Regions from separate parts of the Nocardioides zeae genome, predicted to be linked through region 1. Evidence: riboswitches for the same ligand, from Rfam matches in the RefSeq annotation. Region 1 holds a riboswitch; each other region holds the start of a gene.
The links. Region 1 has a riboswitch for cobalamin ahead of QE405_RS06000 (ABC transporter substrate-binding protein). Riboswitches for the same ligand answer to the same signal wherever they lie in the genome.
Positions count from the first base shown of each region.

Region 1 (4,776 bases):
ACCGAGCGCACCCGGATCGGCATGCCGGAGACCGGCATCGGCTTCGTCCCCGACGTGGGCGGGACGTGGCTGCTGTCGCGCTCGCCCGGCGAGCTGGGCACGTACGTCGCGCTGACGGCCGGTCACGCCGACGGGGCCGACGCGCTGGTGCTGGGCCTGGCGGACCGCATGGTCGCCTCGAGCGACCTCGACCGCCTGGTGGAGCAGCTGGCCGACCCGTCGGCGGGGGACGTCGACGCCGTGCTGGACGCCGTCGCGGTGCCCGCCCCCGCGAGCACGCTGACCGCGGCCCGGGAGTGGATCGACGCGGGCTTCGCCGACGACGACGCCCGCGACGTCGTGGCCGCACTGCGGGCCCGGCCGGAGCCCGAGGCCCGCGCGGCGGCCGACGCCGTCGAGGCGAAGTCGCCGACCTCGGTGGCCGTGACGCTGCGGGCCCTGCGCGCGGCCCGCGACCTGGGCAGCCTGGAGGAGGCGCTGGCGCAGGAGTACCGCATCGCGCTGCGGATGCTGCGCGGCCACGACTTCCCCGAGGGCGTCCGGGCCCAGGTCATCGACAAGGACCGGAACCCGCGCTGGGATCCCGCCTCGCTCGAGCTGCTGCAGGACGCGGACGTCGCGTCGTACTTCGCTCCGCTCGGCGACGCCGAGCTCGGCCTCACCCGCCCGCCCTCGCCCGCGTCCGCGGGCGCCGAGGGCTGAGGAAAGGAACCGCATGTCCAGCACCGACAAGCCCCGGGTCGCCTTCATCGGCCTCGGCAACATGGGCGGCCCGATGGCCGCCAACCTGGTCGAGGCCGGGTACGTCGTGACCGGCTTCGACCCGTCGCCGGCGGCCGCGAGCGCCGCGAGCGAGGCCGGGGTCACGCCCGCCGACTCGGCCGCCGCGGCAGCGCGGGACGCGCAGGTCGTCATCACGATGCTCCCGAGCGGCAAGCACGTCCTCGACGTCTACCAGGGCACGAACGGTGACGGGGTGCTCGCCGCGGCGGCCCCGGGTGCGCTGCTCGTCGACTGCTCGACGATCGCCGTGGACGACGCCCGTGCCGCCGCCGACGCCGCCCGCGCGGCGGGGCACCGCGCCGTGGACGCCCCCGTCTCCGGCGGTGTCGGCGGAGCGACGGCCGGCACGCTGACGTTCATGGTCGGCGCCGCCGACGACGACCTCGAGGCCGTCAACGCGGTCCTCGAGCCGATGGCCGGCCGCGTCGTCCACTGCGGTGACAGCGGAGCCGGCCAGGCCGCCAAGATCTGCAACAACATGATCCTCGGCATCTCCATGATCGCCGTCTCGGAGGCCTTCGTGCTCGGCGAGCGACTGGGCCTGACCCACCAGGCCCTGTTCGACGTCGCGTCCACCGCGTCGGGCCAGTGCTGGTCGCTCACCACCAACTGTCCCGTGCCGGGGCCGGTGCCGACGAGCCCGGCGAACCGCGACTACGCACCGGGCTTCGCCTCGCCGCTGATGGCGAAGGACCTGGGCCTGGCGATGACGGCCGCGGACACCACCCACACCGGCACGCGGATGGGCCAGCTCGCCGCGGAGATCTACCGTGAGTTCGCCTCCGGCGACGGAGCGGCACTCGACTTCTCCGCCATCATCGGCGCCGTCCGGGACGACCAGAACGAGGGAGCAGCATCGTGAGCGCGACGTACGAGAACATCACCGTCCGCCGGGAGGGCCGCGTCGGCGTCATCACCCTCGACCGGCCCGAGGCGCTCAACGCCCTCAACCTCGCGCTCGGCGCGGAGGTCGTCGCGGCCGCCGAGGAGATGGACGCCGACCGCGGGATCGGCGCGATCGTCCTGACCGGCTCGGAGCGCGCGTTCGCCGCCGGCGCCGACATCAAGGAGATGGCGTCCCGTGGCTACGCCGACGTCGCGCTGGAGGACTTCTTCTCCACCTGGGACCGGTTCGCCGCGCTGCGCACCCCGACGATCGCCGCCGTGTCCGGCTACGCGCTGGGCGGCGGCTGCGAGGTCGCCATGATGTGCGACCTCCTCATCGCCGCCGAGTCCGCGAAGTTCGGGCAACCCGAGATCACGCTCGGCACCATCCCCGGCATCGGTGGCTCCCAGCGCCTGACGCGGGCCATCGGCAAGGCCAAGGCGATGGACCTCGTCCTCACCGGCCGCATGATGGACGTGACCGAGGCCGAGCGGTCGGGCCTGGTGTCCCGGGTCGTGCCGACCGCGGAGCTGCTCGACGTCGCGATGGAGACCGCCGCGAAGATCGCCTCGATGTCGCTCCCCGCGGCGTACGCGGCGAAGGAGGCCGTCGCGGAGGCCTTCGAGACGACGCTGGCGGCCGGCGTGCGGTTCGAGCGCCGCACGTTCCACGCGACCTTCGCGCTCGCCGACCGGGCCGAGGGCATGGCCGCGTTCGTCGAGAAGCGGCGCCCGGACTTCACGCACGGCTGAGGGGGAACGGCGGGGGTGCCGCGATGCGTCCCCGCCGCCTTCGTCGGTGGGATCCGTGTCACGGGTGGCCGTCGTCAGCGCCGGCGCCCGACCCGTTTAGGCTGGTCCCGCTGGTTCGCCCCGGCAGCCGGTCGGTGGCGAGGCAAGAGGGAACCCGGTGCGAGTCCGGGACTGCCCCGCAGCGGTGAGCGGGAACGACCGCCGTCACGAAGCACTGGGTCCGTGCGGGCCTGGGAAGCGACGGCCAGTAGGTCCGGCGTCCCGTCCTCGGACGGGAGCGGCCGGTCGCCCGCGAGTCCGAAGACCTGCCAGCTCCCGTGGGTGCGACGTCCGCGGTGGTCGGATGCCTCGAGGGCGGGCTCCACGACACGTTCGGTGGCTGGCGGCCGGGTGGGCCGCGAGCCCGGGTGCGTGCGCCCCGTCGGTCCCGTCCGCTCCGGTGCGCGCCCGCGGTCAACCCGCACCCGAGCCGAAGGTCCATCGTGAACCGTCACTCCTCCGCGCCCGCAGCGGCGCTCGTCGCCACTGCCGCGCTCCTCACCGCCTGCTCGCCGGGCGGCTCGTCCGACGCCGGTCCCGGCGGCGACGACCGTCTCCGCTTCGCCTACGCCTTCACCCCGACCACGGCGCTGTCGCCGTACTCCGACGACGCCACCACGGCGTACGCCGCGGGCGCGACCGAGACGCTGGTGCGCCTCGATCCGGCTGGACTGCCCGAGCCCGCGCTGGCGACCGCGTGGGAGCAGGTCGACCTGACGACGTGGCGCTTCGAGATCCGTCCCGACGTCGTCTTCCACGACGGCACACCCGTGACGGGCGAGACCGTCGCGGCCGCGCTCGACGCCGCCGCGGCCGCCGAGCCCGCCCCCCGTGCACTCTCCGGCGGCAGCATCGACGCCACGGCGGAGGAGGGTCCGAACGGTGACGTCGTCGTGGTCACCACCGCCGAGCCCGACCCGGTGCTGGTGCAGCGGCTGACGTCGCCGGAGCTCGTGGTGCTCGCCCCCTCCGCCTACGCCGACCCCGCCCGGCCGACGCCTGTCGGGACCGGCACCGGCCCCTACGAGATCACCGACACCGACCTGACGACGCAGATGACGCTCGAGGCGAACCCCGACTACTGGGCCGGTGCGCCCGCGATGGACGGCGTCGACGTCACGTTCGTCGGGGATGCCGGCGCGCGGCTCCAGGCGTTCCGGTCCGACCAGGTCGACCTCGCCCAGGCCCTCCCCGCCGCGCAGCTGGACCAGATCGACGAGGACGAGCTCCTCGCCGTACCGCTGCCCCGGACCGTGAGCCTGCACCTCACCCAGACGTCGGACGTGCTCGCGGACCCCGGGCAGCGCGAGCTGGTGCGGGCGGCGGTGGCGGAGCTCGACCTGGCCGGCACGATCTACGCGGGACGTGCCGAGCCCGCGGGCGGTCTGTTCAACGCCGCGGTGTCGGCGTGGGCGGCCGACCGCGAGGCGGCGACACACCCGGCGGCGGCCGCCGCGGCGTCCACGACGCCGATCACCCTGGCGACGTTCACCGACCGGCCCGAGCTGCCGGAGATGGCGACGGCGATCGCGGACGCGCTGCGGGCGGTCGGGTTCGAGGTGGAGGTCGTGGCGCGGCCCTACGACGAGATGGAGACCGACTACCTCGACGGCACCTATGACCTGGTGATCATGAGCCGGTCCTACGGTCAGGACACCGCCGACCCGGTGGGCTACCTGCAGACCGACTTCGGCTGCGACGGCACCTACAACATCAGCCGGTCCTGCGACGCGGCGCTCGACGCGGAGCTCGCCGACGCGCAGCTGGTGGCCGACCCGGACGAGCGCGCTGCCGCAGCGGTCGCGGTCGAGCAGCAGGTGCTCGGGGACGTGTGGGCGGTGCCCCTCGTGCACGACGCCACGCAGTTCGGCGTCCAGGGCGTGACCGGCCTCGCGAGCGACCCGTTCGAGCGCGCGGTCGTCACGAGCACGACGAGCGTCGACCGCTGACGCTCGTCCGGTGGGAGGGCGTCCGCCTGCGACGGCGGTCGGACGCCTCTCCCGTGCTCGGCCCGCTCGACCTGGCCCTCGCGCCGGGGGAGCGGGTCGCGCTGGTCGGCCCCTCGGGAGCGGGCAAGACGCTGACCGCGCGCCTCGCCTGCCTACCGCCGCCCGCCGACCTGCGGCTCGAGGGCACGGTCGCGGTCGGCGGACGGACGGGGTTGCTCGCGCAGGAGTCCGCGACCGCGCTCGACCCCGGGAGCACGGTGGGCCGTCAGCTCGGGCTCGTGGCCCGCACCCGCACCGCGGACCGGGGCGCGGCGCGGCGCGCGGTGGTCGCGGTGCTCGACGAGCTCGGCCTCGACCCGGCCGTGGC
Region 1 is NZ_JAUTAN010000001.1:1,246,669-1,251,444, forward strand. Features, by position in the region: gene QE405_RS05985 (enoyl-CoA hydratase/isomerase family protein) at 1-702, shown strand, start outside; gene mmsB (3-hydroxyisobutyrate dehydrogenase) at 716-1,645, shown strand; gene QE405_RS05995 (enoyl-CoA hydratase) at 1,642-2,421, shown strand; cobalamin riboswitch at 2,533-2,748, shown strand; gene QE405_RS06000 (ABC transporter substrate-binding protein) at 2,904-4,409, shown strand; partial or broken gene QE405_RS20900 (ATP-binding cassette domain-containing protein) at 4,463-4,776, shown strand, end outside.

Region 2 (4,776 bases), 860 kb from region 1:
GCGAGCTCGAAGGCGCCCTTGTAGCCGTGGCGCTGCATCGCGGAGATCCAGCGCGGGTTGACGACGCGGGCCCGGAAGACGCGGGCCGTCTCCTCCGCGAGCGAGCGGGTGCGGACGGCGTCGGGCGAGGTCGAGTCGCCGACGTAGGCCCGCGGTGCCGTGCCGGTCAGCGCACGGACGGTGGCGACCATGCCGCCGTGGTACTCGAAGTAGTCGCCCGAGTCCGCGATGTCGTGCTCGCGGGTGTCGAGGTTCTTCGCCGCGACCGCGATGCGCTTGTAGTTCTCCTGCATGTCCTCGGTCGCCGCGACGCCGCCGAGGTCGCGGCCGTAGGCGAAGCCGCCCCACGCCGTGTAGACCTCCGCCAGGTCGTCGTCGGTGCGCCAGTTGCCCGACTCGATGGCCTGCAGCACCCCGGCGCCGTACGCCCCGGGCGCCGAGCCGAAGATGCGGGTCGTGGCCCGCCGCTCGTCGCCGTGGCGCGCGAGGTCGGCCTGGGCGTGGGCCCGCACGAAGTTGAGCTCGGCGGGCTCGTCGAGCTCGGCGACCATGCGCACCGCGTCGTCGAGCATCTCCACGACGTGCGGGAACGCGTCGCGGAAGAAGCCGGAGATGCGCAGCGTGACGTCGATGCGCGGCCGGCCCAGCTCGTCGAGCGGCACGGGCTCGAGGCCGTTCACGCGACGCGACATCTCGTCCCACGTCGGGCGCACGCCGAGGAGGGCGAGCACCTCGGCCACGTCGTCGCCGCTCGTGCGCATCGCCGAGGTGCCCCACGCGGAGAGGCCGACGGAGGCCGGCCACTCCCCCGTGTCCTCGCGGTGGCGGGCCAGCAGCGACTCCGCCATCGCGGCGCCGGTCTGGTAGGCCAGCCGGGACGGTACGGCGCGGGGGTCGACCGTGTAGAAGTTGCGGCCGGTCGGCAGCACGTTGACGAGGCCGCGCAGCGGCGAGCCCGACGGGCCCGCGTGCACGTAGCCGCCGCCGAGGGCGTGCAGCACGGCCGTCAGCTCGTCCGTCGTGCGCGCCAGGCGCGGCACGACCTCGGTCGCGGCGAACGTCAGCACCTGGGCGACCGCGGGGTCGGCGTCGCCCTCGAGCGCACCGACGACCTCCGGCACGGCGGCCGGGTCCCAGTCCCGCTCCTCCAGGCCGAGCACGAGGGCCCGGGCGCGCGTCTCGACGGCGTCCACCTCCGCGGTGCTCGGCTCCTTGCCGGCACCCGTCGGGAGGCCGAGGGCCGCCCGCAGACCCGGTACGGCGCCCGCCTGGCCGCCCCACACCTGGGTGGCCCGCAGGATCGCCAGCACGAGGTTCACCCGCGCCTCGCCCTCGGGGGCACCACCGAGCACGTGGAGGCCGTCGCGGATCTGGGCGTCCTTGACCTCGCAGAGCCAGCCGTCGACGTGGAGCAGGAAGTCGTCGAAGTCGTCGTCCTCGGGACGCTCGTCGAGCCCGAGGTCGCGGTGCATCTGGGCGGCTTGCATGAGGGTCCAGATCTCGCCCCGGATCGCGGGCAGCTTGCCCGGGTCCATCGCGGCGATGTTGCCGTACTCGTCAAGCAGCTGCTCGAGCCGCGCGATGTCGCCGTACGCCTCGGCCCGGGCCATCGGCGGCACGAGGTGGTCGACGATCGTCGCGTGGGCACGGCGCTTCGCCTGCGCGCCCTCGCCCGGGTCGTTGACGAGGAACGGGTAGATCAGCGGCAGGTCGCCCGCCACCGCGTCGGTCGCGCAGTCGGCGGACAGCGCGGCGTTCTTGCCGGGCAGCCACTCCATCGAGCCGTGCTTGCCGAGGTGGACGACCGCGTGCGCCCCGAAGCCGCCGTCGGCCTGGGGGGCCGCGATCCAGCGGTACGCCGCCAGGTAGTGGTGGCTCGGCGCCATCTCCGGGTCGTGGTAGATCGCCACCGGGTTCTCCCCGAACCCGCGGGGCGGCTGGATCATCAGCACGACGTTGCCGGCGCGCAGGGTGGCGAGCACGACGTGGCCGTCGTCGTTCACGAAGAGCTTGCCGGGCGCCGGGCCCCACGCCTGCTCGATCTCCTCGCGGAGCGTCGGGGTCAGGTCGGCGGTCCACGCGGCGTACTGCTCCGGCGTGATCCGCACGTGCGCGTCCGTCAGGTCCGCGTTGGTCAGCCACTCCTCGTCCTGGCCGCCGGCCGCGATGAGGGCGTGGATGAGCGCGTCGCCCGCCGCCGTCTCGTCGGGCAGGTCGAGCAGGCGGGTGATCTCGCCGTCCGCGGGACCCAGGTCGTAGCCCTCGGCGCGGAGCGCGCGCAGCAGCCGGATGGCCGACACCGGGGTGTCGAGGCCGACGGCGTTGCCGATGCGGGAGTGCTTGGTCGGGTACGCCGAGAGCATGAGCACCAACCGCTTCTCGGCGGCCTCGGTGCGGCCGAGACGCGCGTGGGCGGTCGCGATGCCGGCGACACGGCGGCAGCGCTCGGCGTCCGCGACGTACCGCGGCAGCCCGTCCTCGTCGACCTCCTTGAACGAGAACGGCGCCGTGATGATGCGGCCGTCGAACTCCGGGATCGCGATCTGCGTGGCGGAGTCGAGCGGGGTCACGCCGTCGTCGGACGCCTCCCACTCGGCGCGGCTGCTCGTGAGCGCGAGCGCCTGGAGCACCGGGATGTCGAGCGCGGCGATCCGCTCGACGTCCCACGACTCGTCGGCCCCGCCCGCGCTCGCGCCGGCCGGCGTGGAGCCGCCCGCCGCGAGGACGGTGACGATGAGGGCGTCGAGGGAGCCGAGCGCGTCGTAGAGCGCGTCGGGGGCCGTGCGCAGCGACGAGGAGAAGACCGGCAGGCCGACCCCGCCCGCCGCGTCGACCGCGTCGGCGAGGTCGTGCACGAAGGCGGTGTTCCCCGAGGCGTGGTGGGCGCGGTAGTAGAGGATCCCGACCCGCGGACCGTCCGGCGTGGGGGTCGCGTGCGGGCGCTCCGCCCAGCCCCAGGCGGGCAGCACGACCGGCGGCTCGAAGCCCTCACCCGTGAGGAGCACGGTGTCGGAGAGGAACGCGTGGAGCTGCGCGAGGTTCTCGGGGCCGCCCTCGGCGAGGTAGCGGTGGGCCTCGGCCGCCACGCCCACGGGCACCGTCGAGCGCTCCATCAGCGCGGCGTTGGGCACCTGCTCGCCGCCCAGCACGACGGTCGGCACCCCGGTGCCGACGACGCGGCGGAAGCCGCTGCAGAGGTCGTCGGGCCCGCCGAGGATGCGGGCCACGACGAGGTCGGCGGCGGCCAGCTCGGCGCCCATGCCCTCGTGGGCGGGGCGCGAGGGGTTGGCGACGACGAAGTCGACGCCGCTGGCGCGGGCCGAGAGCAGGTCGGTGTCGGACGTGGAGACGAGCGCGATACGCGGCACGGCGGAGCTCCTCCTCGGGGTTCTCGCCCCGTCGGATCGGACCGCCGTCGGTCAGTGTCTGGCTGGACGCCGCACGTCGCGACGTCGTTCACAGTGGCGGAACCGCCCCGGAGTCGCACCGGGTTCCTGGGTCCGTCGGCGGAAGGTCGGGGGCAGCCTAGGCCACCGTGCCGGAAGGCTCGCCGCCCGATAGGGTCACGACCCGTGGTGACCCTCGCCGACCTGCAGGTCAAGACCCTCGGTGCGCCGAGGTTCGACTCCCCGCTCGCCTCGTACGTCGAGGGCCGGGCGACGAACCAGTACTACGTGGCCGAGAGCGACCGGATCCTCATGGACGACACGGTCGAGCTCGTGCAGGGCCGCGACGTGCCGTGGGAGGAGATCGCGACCTTCGAGGCCGGCGGTCCCCGCGCCCGGCTGTTCTTCCCGCCGCGCACGACCCGTGCCGCGATCGTCACCTGCGGCGGTCTCTGCCCCGGGCTCAACAACGTCATCCGGGCGGTCGTGCGGGCGCTCGACGACCACTACGGCGTGCCCGAGGTGCTCGGCTTCCGCAACGGCTACGCGGGCCTCGACCCCGAGTCCGGCCTCGAGCCGGTCGTGTTCACCCGCGAGTCCGTCGCCGACATCCACGAGCGCGGCGGCACCGTCCTCGGCTCCTCGCGCGGCGCCCGCGACCCCGGTGTCATGGTGGACACCCTCGTGCGCCACGACATCGACATCCTCTTCGTGGTCGGCGGCGACGGCTCCATGCGCGGCGCCCACGTCATCCACGAGGAGATCGAGCGCCGCGGGCTCGAGATCGCGGTGGTGGGCGTGCCGAAGACCATCGACAACGACATCCCGCACATCGGCCAGAGCTTCGGCTTCCAGACCGCGTTCGCCAAGGCGGCCGAGTCGATCACCGCCGCGAAGGTCGAGGCGCAGGCGGCGGTCAACGGCGTCAGCATCGTCAAGACGATGGGGCGCCACGCCGGCTTCATCGCCTGCTACTCGGCTCTCGCCGCCCAGACGGCCAGCTTCGTGCTCATCCCCGAGGTGCCGTTCGCGATGGACGGCCCCAACGGCCTGCTCGCGCACCTGCGGCGCCGCGTGGCGGACCGCGGGTACGCCGTCATCGTGGTCGCGGAGGGCGCCGCCCAGGAGCTGCTGGCCGAGGCGGCCGGCGGCGCGACCGACGCCTCGGGCAACGCCGTGCTCGTCGACCCGGCGCGCTACGTGCTCGAGCGCATCCGCGCCGACTACGCGGAGCGCGACGAGGTGGTCACCCTGCGCTACTTCGACCCCGGCTACACGATCCGCTCCGTGCCGGCCGACCCCGCCGACGCCGTCTACTGCGCGCGGCTGGCCCAGACCGCCGTGCACGCCGCCATGTCGGGACGCACCGACATGGTCGTCGGACGCCGCC
Region 2 is NZ_JAUTAN010000001.1:2,106,945-2,111,720, forward strand. Features, by position in the region: gene cobN (cobaltochelatase subunit CobN) at 1-3,368, opposite strand, end outside; cobalamin riboswitch at 3,401-3,520, opposite strand; gene QE405_RS10060 (ATP-dependent 6-phosphofructokinase) at 3,573-4,776, shown strand, end outside.
Region 2: it holds a riboswitch for cobalamin, as region 1 does, so the genes downstream of both, cobN (cobaltochelatase subunit CobN) here and QE405_RS06000 (ABC transporter substrate-binding protein) in region 1, are expected to answer to the same signal.

Region 3 (4,776 bases), 890 kb from region 1:
CAGACCACGCGCACGCTGACCTTCGAGGCGGCGGGGTTCGTGGACCGGCACGTCGCGTACGTCGCGCACAAGGCCACCGGCCCCGAGGTCGACCGGCTCGTGGCCGAGGCCGCGGCTCGGTTCGACCCCGAGACCACCGAGGCCGAGCGGGCCGAGGCCGACGGAGGACGCCACCTGACGATCGAGCTGGGCGACGTCGGCTACGCAGATCCGTTGACCGGGACCATCCGCGGCACGGTGGACGTCCACGGGACCCTCGACCTCGCCGACGCGCTCGACCTGGAACGCACGGTCGCGCACGTCGCGCGGCAACTGACCGAGCTGGGCTGCGACCAGGACCTCGACGTCCGCCGCTCCATCGCCCTCGGTGAGATCGCCCGGCGCTGCGACGGGGTGGCGACGTTGGAGTACGACGCGGACCAGCCGCCCACGCAGCCGCCCACGCCGACGCGGACACGGCGGGAGGTGGTGCTGTTCGTGCACCTCGACCAGGCCGCCATCACCGGCACCCTCAACGGATTCGGCCCCGGGATCGACGCCTGCACGGGCGCGACCGGCATCGACCTCGCCCGCCTCGACACCCCCGGCGCACCGCGAGGGGTCGTCACGGCCGAGCAGGTCCAGGCCTGGTGCGCCAGCCCCGACACCACCGTCACGATCAAGCCGGTCATCGACCTCAACCTCGACGACGCCGGGAACGGCTACAGCCCACCGGACCGGATCGCCGACCACGTCAGAGCCCGCTGGCCGAGATGCGTCTTCCCATACTGCACCCGCTCATCGAGAACCGCCGACCTCGACCACTGCCGCGCCTACGACGACAACGGCCCACCCGGCCAGACCTCGACGACCAACCTCTTCCCGCTCTGCCGACGCCACCACCGCATGAAGACCCACCGCGAGATGACCACCGGCAACAAGTGGACCTACCGCCCCACCCACCCAGACAACGGCGAACCACCCAGCGCACTCATCTGGACCAGCCCGACGGGCCTGCGCTACCTCGTCGACCGCGACGGCACCCGCGTCTGGCCACCAACAACGACCTAGCGCCACCCCGCCGCCACCGCACCAGCAAGCCGCCCGTCCCCATCCGTGGCCGGGCGGCGCAGCATGCCCCGACCCCGACCCCGATGAGCGCTCAGGCCTCCGGCGTCCGCCCCAGCAGCACGGGTACGACCTGGTGCTCCAGCAAAGGCGCCAGCGGCAGGTCGTCGGGCAGGTCCTCGGGGTCCACCCACCGCACCTCGGCGATCTCGGCGCACGCGACGGGCTCGCCCAGGGCGCGGGCGGTGAACACGGTCGACTCCAGCGTCGCCCCGGGCTCGTTGGCGGCGGCGCCGTGGAACTCCCCGAGCAGCTCGACGTCGGCCAGCTCGACGCCGACCTCCTCGCGGATCTCCCGGATGGCGGCGTCGCGCGCGGTCTCCCCCGGCTCGAGCTTGCCGCCGGGGAGCATGAACCGCGCCGTACCCTCCTTGCGCACGCTCAACAGCCGCCCCCGGTCGTCGCGGAGGCAGACGGCGGCGACGACGAAGTGGAGCGGCTGGGCGGGCACGACCGGCAGGCTAGCGCGTGGGGGCGAAGGTGCGGCGCCCGACGACGACGGCGTCCTGGCCGAGCGGGACGACCGCCGGACTCCCAGGACGACACGACGACCGAGCACGCAGCGCGGCGCGACCACCACGACCGGCCGCGCACCGGCCCGACTAGGGTGAGCGGCGTTCGTGAGGTGCCCCGCGAGCACGGTCCGGAGAGACAACCGGAGCGTGCGGGGAGAATCTGGGAAGCCGGTGAGAGTCCGGCACAGGGCCCGCTGCGGTGACCGTCGCCTGTTCGCGCAGGACGGCGGAAGTCCGAAGACCGGCCTCGCGACGCATCCATCCGATGGCAGAGCGAGCGGGAGCCCCACATGCCACAGCACTACCCCTTCACGGCCGTCGTCGGCTCCGACGACATGATCCTCGCGCTGCTGCTGACGACGGTCAGTCCTGAGATCGGCGGCGTCCTCGTCCGCGGCGAGAAGGGCACGGCCAAGTCCACCGCGGTGCGCGCGCTCGCCGCCGTCCTCCCCCCGATCGACGTGGTCGCCGGCGACCGGTTCTCCTCCGACCCGGCCGACCCGAGCCCCCTGTCGCCGGATGCCCCGTTCGCGGCCGACGCCGGCGTGGAGACCCGCCCGGTGCGGCTCGTCGAGCTGCCCGTCGGTGCCACCGAGGACCGCCTCCTCGGCTCCCTGCACCTGGAGAAGGCGCTGTCGGCGGGCGTGGCGGAGTACGAGCCCGGCCTCCTCGCCCGCGCCCACCGCGGCATCCTCTACGTCGACGAGGTCAACCTCCTCCACGACCACCTCGTCGACCTCCTGCTCGACGCCGCGGCGATGGGCCGCGCGACCGTCGAGCGCGACGGCGTCTCCGTCGTCCACGCCGCCCGCTTCGTGCTCGTCGGCACCATGAACCCCGAGGAGGGCGAGCTGCGCCCGCAGCTCCTCGACCGCTTCGGCCTGACCGTGGAGGTCGCGGCGCCGCGGGAGCCCGCGCTGCGCACGGAGGTCGTACGCCGCCGCCTCGCCTTCGACGCCGATCCCGCCGCCTTCGCGGAGCGGTACGACGCGAGCGAGACCAGCCTGCGCGAGCGCATCGCCGCCGCGCAGGTGCTGGTGACCGAGGTGGCGCTGGGCGACGGCGCCCTGGCGAAGATCGCCGAGGTGTGCGCGGCGTTCGACGTCGACGGCCTGCGCGCCGACATCGTCACGGCCCGCACGGCGATCGCCCATGCCGCCTGGCACGGTCGTCGCCACGTGCTCCGCGAGGACATCCGCGCGGCGGCCCTGCTGGCGCTCCCGCACCGTCGACGCCGCAACCCCTTCGACGCCCCGGGCATCGACGAGGAGCTGCTCGACCGGATCCTCGGGGACGACGAGCCCGACCCCGAGCCGCCCCGGCAGCCGGACCAGCCGGACCAGCCGGACCAGCCGGGACCCGAGGACCAGCCGGGACCCGAGGACCGACCGACCGAGGACAGCCCCGACTCCCCGGGCGACACGCCCCCGCCGAGCACCGACGGCCCGCCGAGCACCGACGGCCCGTCGAGCGAGACACCGCACGCCACCGACGCTGCTCCCGACGGCCCGGACAGCCGGGACGACGCCGAGGCCAGCGAGCCCACCACCCCCACCCCGGGCAGCGCCGAGGTCACGACGGTGGGCGCGGGCGCGCCGTACCGTCCCCGCCTGCTCCGCGTCGCCGGCACCGGCGAGGGCGAGGCGGGCCGCCGCTCCCGCGCGATCACGTCGAACGGTCGTCGCATCGGGAGCACCCCGGGCACCGGGGCGGGCGGCATCGACCTCCCCGGCACCGTCCGCGCCGCGGCGCCCCACCAGCACGGCCGCGGCCGGCGGAGCGGTGCCCTGGTGCTGCGGCCGAGCGACCTGCGCGGGGCGGTGCGGGAGGGGCGGGAGTCGAACCTCGTGCTGTTCTGCGTCGACGCGTCGGGCTCGATGGCCGCGCGCAAGCGCATGCAGCAGGTGAAGACGGCGATCCTGTCGCTGCTGATGGACGCCTACCAGCGCCGCGACAAGGTCGGGCTCGTGACGTTCCGCGGGCTCGACGCCGAGCTCGTCCTCCCGCCGACCGGCTCCGTGGAGGCGGCGGCCCGCCGGCTCGAGGACCTGCCCGCCGGCGGCCGCACCCCCCTCGCCGAGGGCCTCCTCGTCGCCGCGGACGTGCTCCGGCGGGAGCGCATCCGCGACCCGCGCCGCCGTCCGCTGCTCGTGCTCGTCACCGACGGCCGAGCGACCGCGGGCGCCGACCCCGTGGCGCGCTCCCGCCAGGTCGCCGCGTGGCTCGCCGACCAGGGCATCGAGACGGTGGTCGTCGACTGTGAGGCCGGACCGTTCCGGCTCGGGCTCGCCGCCCGCCTCGCGGTCGAGCTGCGCGCCACCCACCTGCCCGTCGACGAGGTGAGCGCCGAGGCCCTGGCCGGCGTCGCGCGCGCGGCGACCTCGCCCGGCAGCCGCGAGCGGGGGGTGGCCTGATGCCGAAGGGCGTCCCGATCACCGTCCCCGACGACGGCCTCACCACGGCGCAGCGCCGCAACCTGCCGCTGCTCATGGTCAACACCGGCGACGGCAAGGGGAAGTCGACGGCCGCGTTCGGGCTCGCGATGCGCGCCTGGAACCAGGGCTGGGACCTCGGGATCTTCCAGTTCGTGAAGTCCGCCAAGTGGCGCATCGGCGAGCAGACCGTGCTCGAGCGCCTCGGCCGGCTCCACGAGGAGACCGGCGAGGGCGGTCCCGTCGACTGGCAGAAGATGGGCTCCGGCTGGTCGTGGAGCCGCAAGGAGGGCTCGGCCGAGGACCACGCCCGCGACGCCGCCGAGGGGTGGGCCGAGATCAAGCGCCGCCTCGCCGAGGAGCGGCACGACCTCTACGTGCTCGACGAGTTCACCTACGTCATGGAGTGGGGCTGGGTCGACGTCGACGACGTCGTCGAGACGCTGGCGAACCGCCCCGGGCGGCAGTTCGTCGTCGTCACCGGGCGCCGCGCGCACCCGCGCCTCGTCGAGATCGCCGACACCGTGACCGACATGGGCAAGGTCAAGCACCAGATGGACCGCGGCCAGAAGGGCCAGCGAGGGATCGAGTGGTGAGCACCGTGAGCTCCCGGAGCACCGCGCTCCCCCGCCTGGTCGTCGCCGCGCCCGCGTCGGGCCACGGCAAGACGACCGTGACCGCCGGCCTCATGGCGGCCCTGTCCCGCCGCGGGCTCGAGGTCT
Region 3 is NZ_JAUTAN010000001.1:2,132,050-2,136,825, forward strand. Features, by position in the region: gene QE405_RS10175 (HNH endonuclease signature motif containing protein) at 1-1,050, shown strand, start outside; gene QE405_RS10180 (NUDIX hydrolase) at 1,142-1,558, opposite strand; cobalamin riboswitch at 1,714-1,885, shown strand; gene QE405_RS10185 (magnesium chelatase subunit D family protein) at 1,913-4,036, shown strand; gene cobO (cob(I)yrinic acid a,c-diamide adenosyltransferase) at 4,036-4,650, shown strand; gene QE405_RS10195 (cobyrinate a,c-diamide synthase) at 4,647-4,776, shown strand, end outside.
Region 3: it holds a riboswitch for cobalamin, as region 1 does, so the genes downstream of both, QE405_RS10185 (magnesium chelatase subunit D family protein) here and QE405_RS06000 (ABC transporter substrate-binding protein) in region 1, are expected to answer to the same signal.

Region 4 (4,776 bases), 870 kb from region 1:
GCCTGGTCCCGGATCGTCGCGATCTTCTGCTCGACCTCGTCGGCCGCGTCGCTGCGGTAGTCCATGACCACGATGACGTCGGGCTGGCGCTCGGCGACCGCCTCCCACGAGGCACGGAACCACGTCGTGTCCTCGTCGTCGAAGACGTTGGTCGCGCCGGCTGCCTCGATGATCCCCTGGGGCGGGCCGTTGCGACCCGACGTGTAGAGGTCCGTCTCGCCGGAGTCGAAGAGCAGGACGCTCGGCGGGGCGTCGCCGCGCGGGGCGTCGGCCAGGGCGGCGAGGCGCTCGTCGAGCTCCGCACGGGCCGCGGCGGCCTCGTCCTCGTTGCCGGTGAGCGCGCCGTAGTTCTCGAGGTCCGCGCGCACGGCGTCCCAGGGATCCATCGTGCCGAGGGCCGAGGAGGCGCCCGCCGCGGGGTCCTGCCGACAGGAGTCGGAGATGACGTAGGTCGGGATGCCGCGCTCCGCGGCGTCCTCGCGGGTGACACCGGACGAGCCCGAGAAGAGGCCCGAGTAGGACCCGACGAGCAGGTCGGGCTCCGCGCCCACGACCGCCTCCATCGAGATCGGGCTGACCAGCCGCGGCACGTCGCCGACCTCGACGTCGAAGAGGGCGTCCATGAGCGCGTCGTTGCCGGCGCTGAGCGACATCGCCGCTATCCGGTCGATCGCTCCGACGCGGAGGAGGGTCCCGACGTTGGCGGAGTTGCTCGTCGCCACGATCCGCTCGACGGGCGCGTCGTAGGACGCCTCCTCGCCGCAGTTCTCCAGGGTCACCGAGCCGGACGCGTCCTCGGCCTCCGAGGCCGCGCACCCGGTGAGGACGAGCGGGGCGGCGACGAGGGTCGCGACGAGCGCCGGCAGGGCGCGGGTGGGCAGGGTGCGGGTGGGCAGGGTGCGGGCAGGGGTGGGCATGGCCATCCTTCGTGTCGTGGCTCGGTCGCGGAGCCAGGAGGACAGGTGACGCGACGGCCCGCTCGGAACGCGGACGCCGCGGCCAGCAGGTCTTCGGACTCGGGCTCGTCCGGACGGGACGCCTTCCCAGGCCGGGGCCCAGTGGCGCGTGTCCCGCCCGTCACCCTCACCGCTGCGCGTCAGTCCCGGATTCGCACCGGGTTCCCTGGCTCTGCGTGAGCACGACTGGCGCTCCGGAACCTAGCAGCACGCGGCCGTCGTGGGTCGTGTGGCGTACGTCGCACGACGGCCAGCGGCTAGCCTCGCCCGCCGTGACGCCCTCGGACCCCACCCCCGCACCGGCGCCGGTCTCGCCCCACGCCTTCACCGCCGACGAGCGTGCGGCGGTCTACCGCGTCATCGGCGAGCGGCGCGACATGCGCCGGTTCCTGCCCGGGGCGACGGTGCCCGCCGAGGTGCTCGCCCGCCTCCTGGCCGCCGCGCACGCCGGGCCGAGCGTCGGTCTCATGCAGCCGTGGCGCTTCGTGCGCATCACCTCGCCGGAGCTGCGGAGCGGCATCCACGCCCTCGTGGACGAGGAGCGCCGCGCCACCGCCGCGGCCCTGGACGAGCGCGCGGCGGAGTTCCTGCGGCTCAAGGTCGAGGGGATCCGGGAGTGCGCGGAGCTGCTCGTCGTGGCGCTGCGCGAGGGCCGCGAGCCGCACGTGTTCGGCCGGCGCACCATGCCCCACATGGACCTCGCGTCGGTCTCCTGCGCGATCCAGAACCTGTGGCTCGCCGCCCGCGCCGAGGGTCTCGGCATGGGGTGGGTCTCGCTGTTCGAGCCCGATGCCCTGGCGGAGCTGGTCGGCATGCCCGCCGGGGCCGAGCCGGTGGCGGTGCTGTGCCTCGGTCCGGTGCCCGCGTTCCCCGACCGGCCGGCCCTCGAGCTCGACGGGTGGACCATCGCGCGACCGCTCGCCGACTTCGTCACCGAGGACGGTTGGTAAGGTCACCGCCGCCAGTCGACCCCCGCGAGGGGGCAGGGAACCCGGTGGGAGTCCGGGACTGACGCGCAGCGGTGTGGGCGACGGGCGGGGCACGCAGCCACTGGAGGGTCCTCCGGGAAGGCGCTCCGCTCGGACGACCCCGAGTCCGAAGACCTGCTGGCACCGGGCGGCAGCCGCCACCCGGTCGAGGACGACGGGCTTCGCGCACGGGCCCGCTGACCAGCGAGGACCCGCATGACCACGCGCACCCGCACCGACCTGTGTCCCGGCGTCTCCCGTCCCTGGCCCGCCGAGGACGGTGGGCTCGTGCGCCTGCGCCTCGTGGGCGGGGCCGTGACCGTCGGGCAGCTGCGCGCACTGGCGGCGGTCTCCGCGACGTACGGCGACGGGGACCTCCACCTGACCCGCCGCGCCAACGTGCAGGTGCGGGCGCTGCCCCTGGTCGGCGACGTGCTGCCCGCCGACGTGGTCAGCGCGCTCGCAGCGACCGGGCTGCTGCCCTCGCCCAGCCACGAGCTGGTCCGCAACGTCCTGGTCTCGCCCCTCACCGGGCTCGTCGGTGGACGCGCCGACCTCCGCGGGGTGGCGGCCGACCTCGACGCCGCCGTCCGCGCCGACGCCGACCTCGCCGACCTCTCGGCGCGCTTCCTCTTCGTGCTCGACGACGGCCGGGGGGACGTGCTGGCCCGCGGCGCCGACGTCGGCCTCGTGGCCCTCGGGGGCGACACCGTCCAGCTGCGCTGGGGCACGACGTGGGGCCCGGTGGTCCCGGTCGGCGACGCGGTGCCCGCGATGGTCCGGGTGGCCCACGCGTTCCGCGCCGCGCGCGCCGCGCTCGACCTCGGCACCGAGGCGCCGTGGCACGTCGACGAGCTGCCCGCGGCCCTCGTCGTGCCGGGGCTCCCGGCATCCCCGCCCGACCCGCGGCTCCCGGCGGCGACGGAACCGCCGGCGTACGGCGAGCTCGACACCCCCGCCGGTCTCCACCGGCACGTCGAGGTGCCCGACGGGCGCCTCGAGCCGGGGACCCTCGCGATCCTGCTCGACGGCCTGGCCGACGACGCCCGCGTCGTGGTGACGCCGTGGCGCTCGCTGCTCCTGCCCGGTGCGGGTGCGCCCGTCGTGCCGGACGCGGACGAGCCGGAGGAGCCGGTGCGGCCCACGCGTCGCTATCCCTACGAGGGCGACGGACAGGCGATCTACGTCGACTCGTTCGCCACGATCCGCGCCGAGGCCGACCTCTCCCACGTGCCGTCCGACGCCGAGCGCGTCGTCGTGCGCATGGTGCACGGCACGGGCCAGACCGACCTCGCCCCGATGGTCGTGGTCTCCCCCGACCTCGTCGGTGCCGCCCGCCGCGCCCTCGCCGCCGGCGCGCCGATCGTCGCGGACGCCCACATGGTCGCCTCCGGCGTCACCCGCCGCCGTCTGCCGGCGGACAACGAGGTGCTGTGCGCGCTGCACGACCCGCGGGTGCCGGGCCTGGCCCGGGCGTGGGGCACGACCCGGTCCGCCGCGGCGCTGTCCGTGCTCGCCGACCGCATCCCCGGTTCGGTCGTCGCGATCGGCAACGCACCGACGGCGCTGTTCCACCTGCTCGAGATGCTGGCCGACGGCTGCGCTCCCCCGGCCGCGATCGTCGGCTGCCCCGTCGGCTTCATCGGCGCGGCGGAGTCGAAGGAGGCGCTGGCGGAGTACGCCGCGGCCCACGGCATCCCGTTCCTCACCGTCCACGGCCGTCGCGGTGGCTCCGCCATGACCGCGTCGGCCCTCAACGCGATCGCCCAGGAGGCGGAGTGAGCACCCCGGCCCCCACCTCCGGTCGCTTCTACGGCGTCGGCGTCGGTCCCGGCGACCCCGAGCTCGTGACCCTCAAGGCCGCCCGGCTCATCGGCGCGGCCGACGTCGTCGCCTTCCACGCGGGCCGCGGCAAGCAGTCCAACGCGCGGCGCATCGCCGCGGGGCTGATCCCGCCGACCGCCGTCGAGGAGGAGCTCGTCTACCCGGTCACGACGGGCGGCACCGACCACCCGGGCGGGTACGCCGGGGCGATGGCCGACTTCTACCTGGAGTCAGCGGCGCGCCTGGCCGCCCACCTCGAGGCCGGTCGCGACGTCGTGCTGCTGGCCGAGGGCGACCCGATGTTCTACGGGTCGTACATGTACATGCACGACGCCCTGTCGGAGCGCTTCGAGACCGAGGTCGTCGCCGGCGTGCCGGCCTTCGCCGCCGCCACGGCCACGATCGCCTCGCCCCTGGTGCGGCAGACCGACGTGCTGACGATCCTCCCGGGCACGCTGCCCGAGACGGAGCTCGCGCGGCGCCTCGCCGACACCGACGGGGCGATCATCATGAAGCTCGGTCGGCGGTTCCCGACCGTGCGGCGGGCACTGGCGACGGCGGGGCGGCTGGAGCACGCGGTCTACGTCGAGCGGGCCTCCATGGACACCGAGCGCCACCTCCGGGTCGCGGACGTCGACCCCGACAGCGTGCCGTACTTCTCGCTCATCGTCGTCGCGGGCGACTCCCTGCAGGGGGTCGGACGCCGGACGGGCGAGGCGGCGACGGCCTCGCCGTCGGCAGAGGCGGTCCCGGTGGACGCGCCCGCCGAGGTCGTCGTCGTCGGCCTCGGCCCCGGCCCCGCGCACTGGCTGACGCCCGAGGCCTCCGCCGTGCTCGCCGAAGTGGACCACGTGGTCGGGTACGCGCCGTACGTCAAGCGGGTCCCCCACCGCGAGGGCCTCACCCGGCACGCGAGCGGCAACACCGTCGAGGTCGATCGCGGCCGCCTCGCGCTGGACCTGGCGCGCCGCGGCGAGCGCGTCGCCGTCGTCTCGGGCGGGGACGCCGGGGTCTTCGGCATGGCGACC
Region 4 is NZ_JAUTAN010000001.1:2,114,563-2,119,338, forward strand. Features, by position in the region: gene QE405_RS10080 (ABC transporter substrate-binding protein) at 1-917, opposite strand, end outside; cobalamin riboswitch at 999-1,147, opposite strand; gene bluB (5,6-dimethylbenzimidazole synthase) at 1,229-1,906, shown strand; cobalamin riboswitch at 1,902-2,081, shown strand; gene QE405_RS21065 (precorrin-8X methylmutase) at 2,141-3,706, shown strand; gene QE405_RS10100 (precorrin-2 C(20)-methyltransferase) at 3,703-4,776, shown strand, end outside.
Region 4: it holds a riboswitch for cobalamin, as region 1 does, so the genes downstream of both, QE405_RS21065 (precorrin-8X methylmutase) here and QE405_RS06000 (ABC transporter substrate-binding protein) in region 1, are expected to answer to the same signal.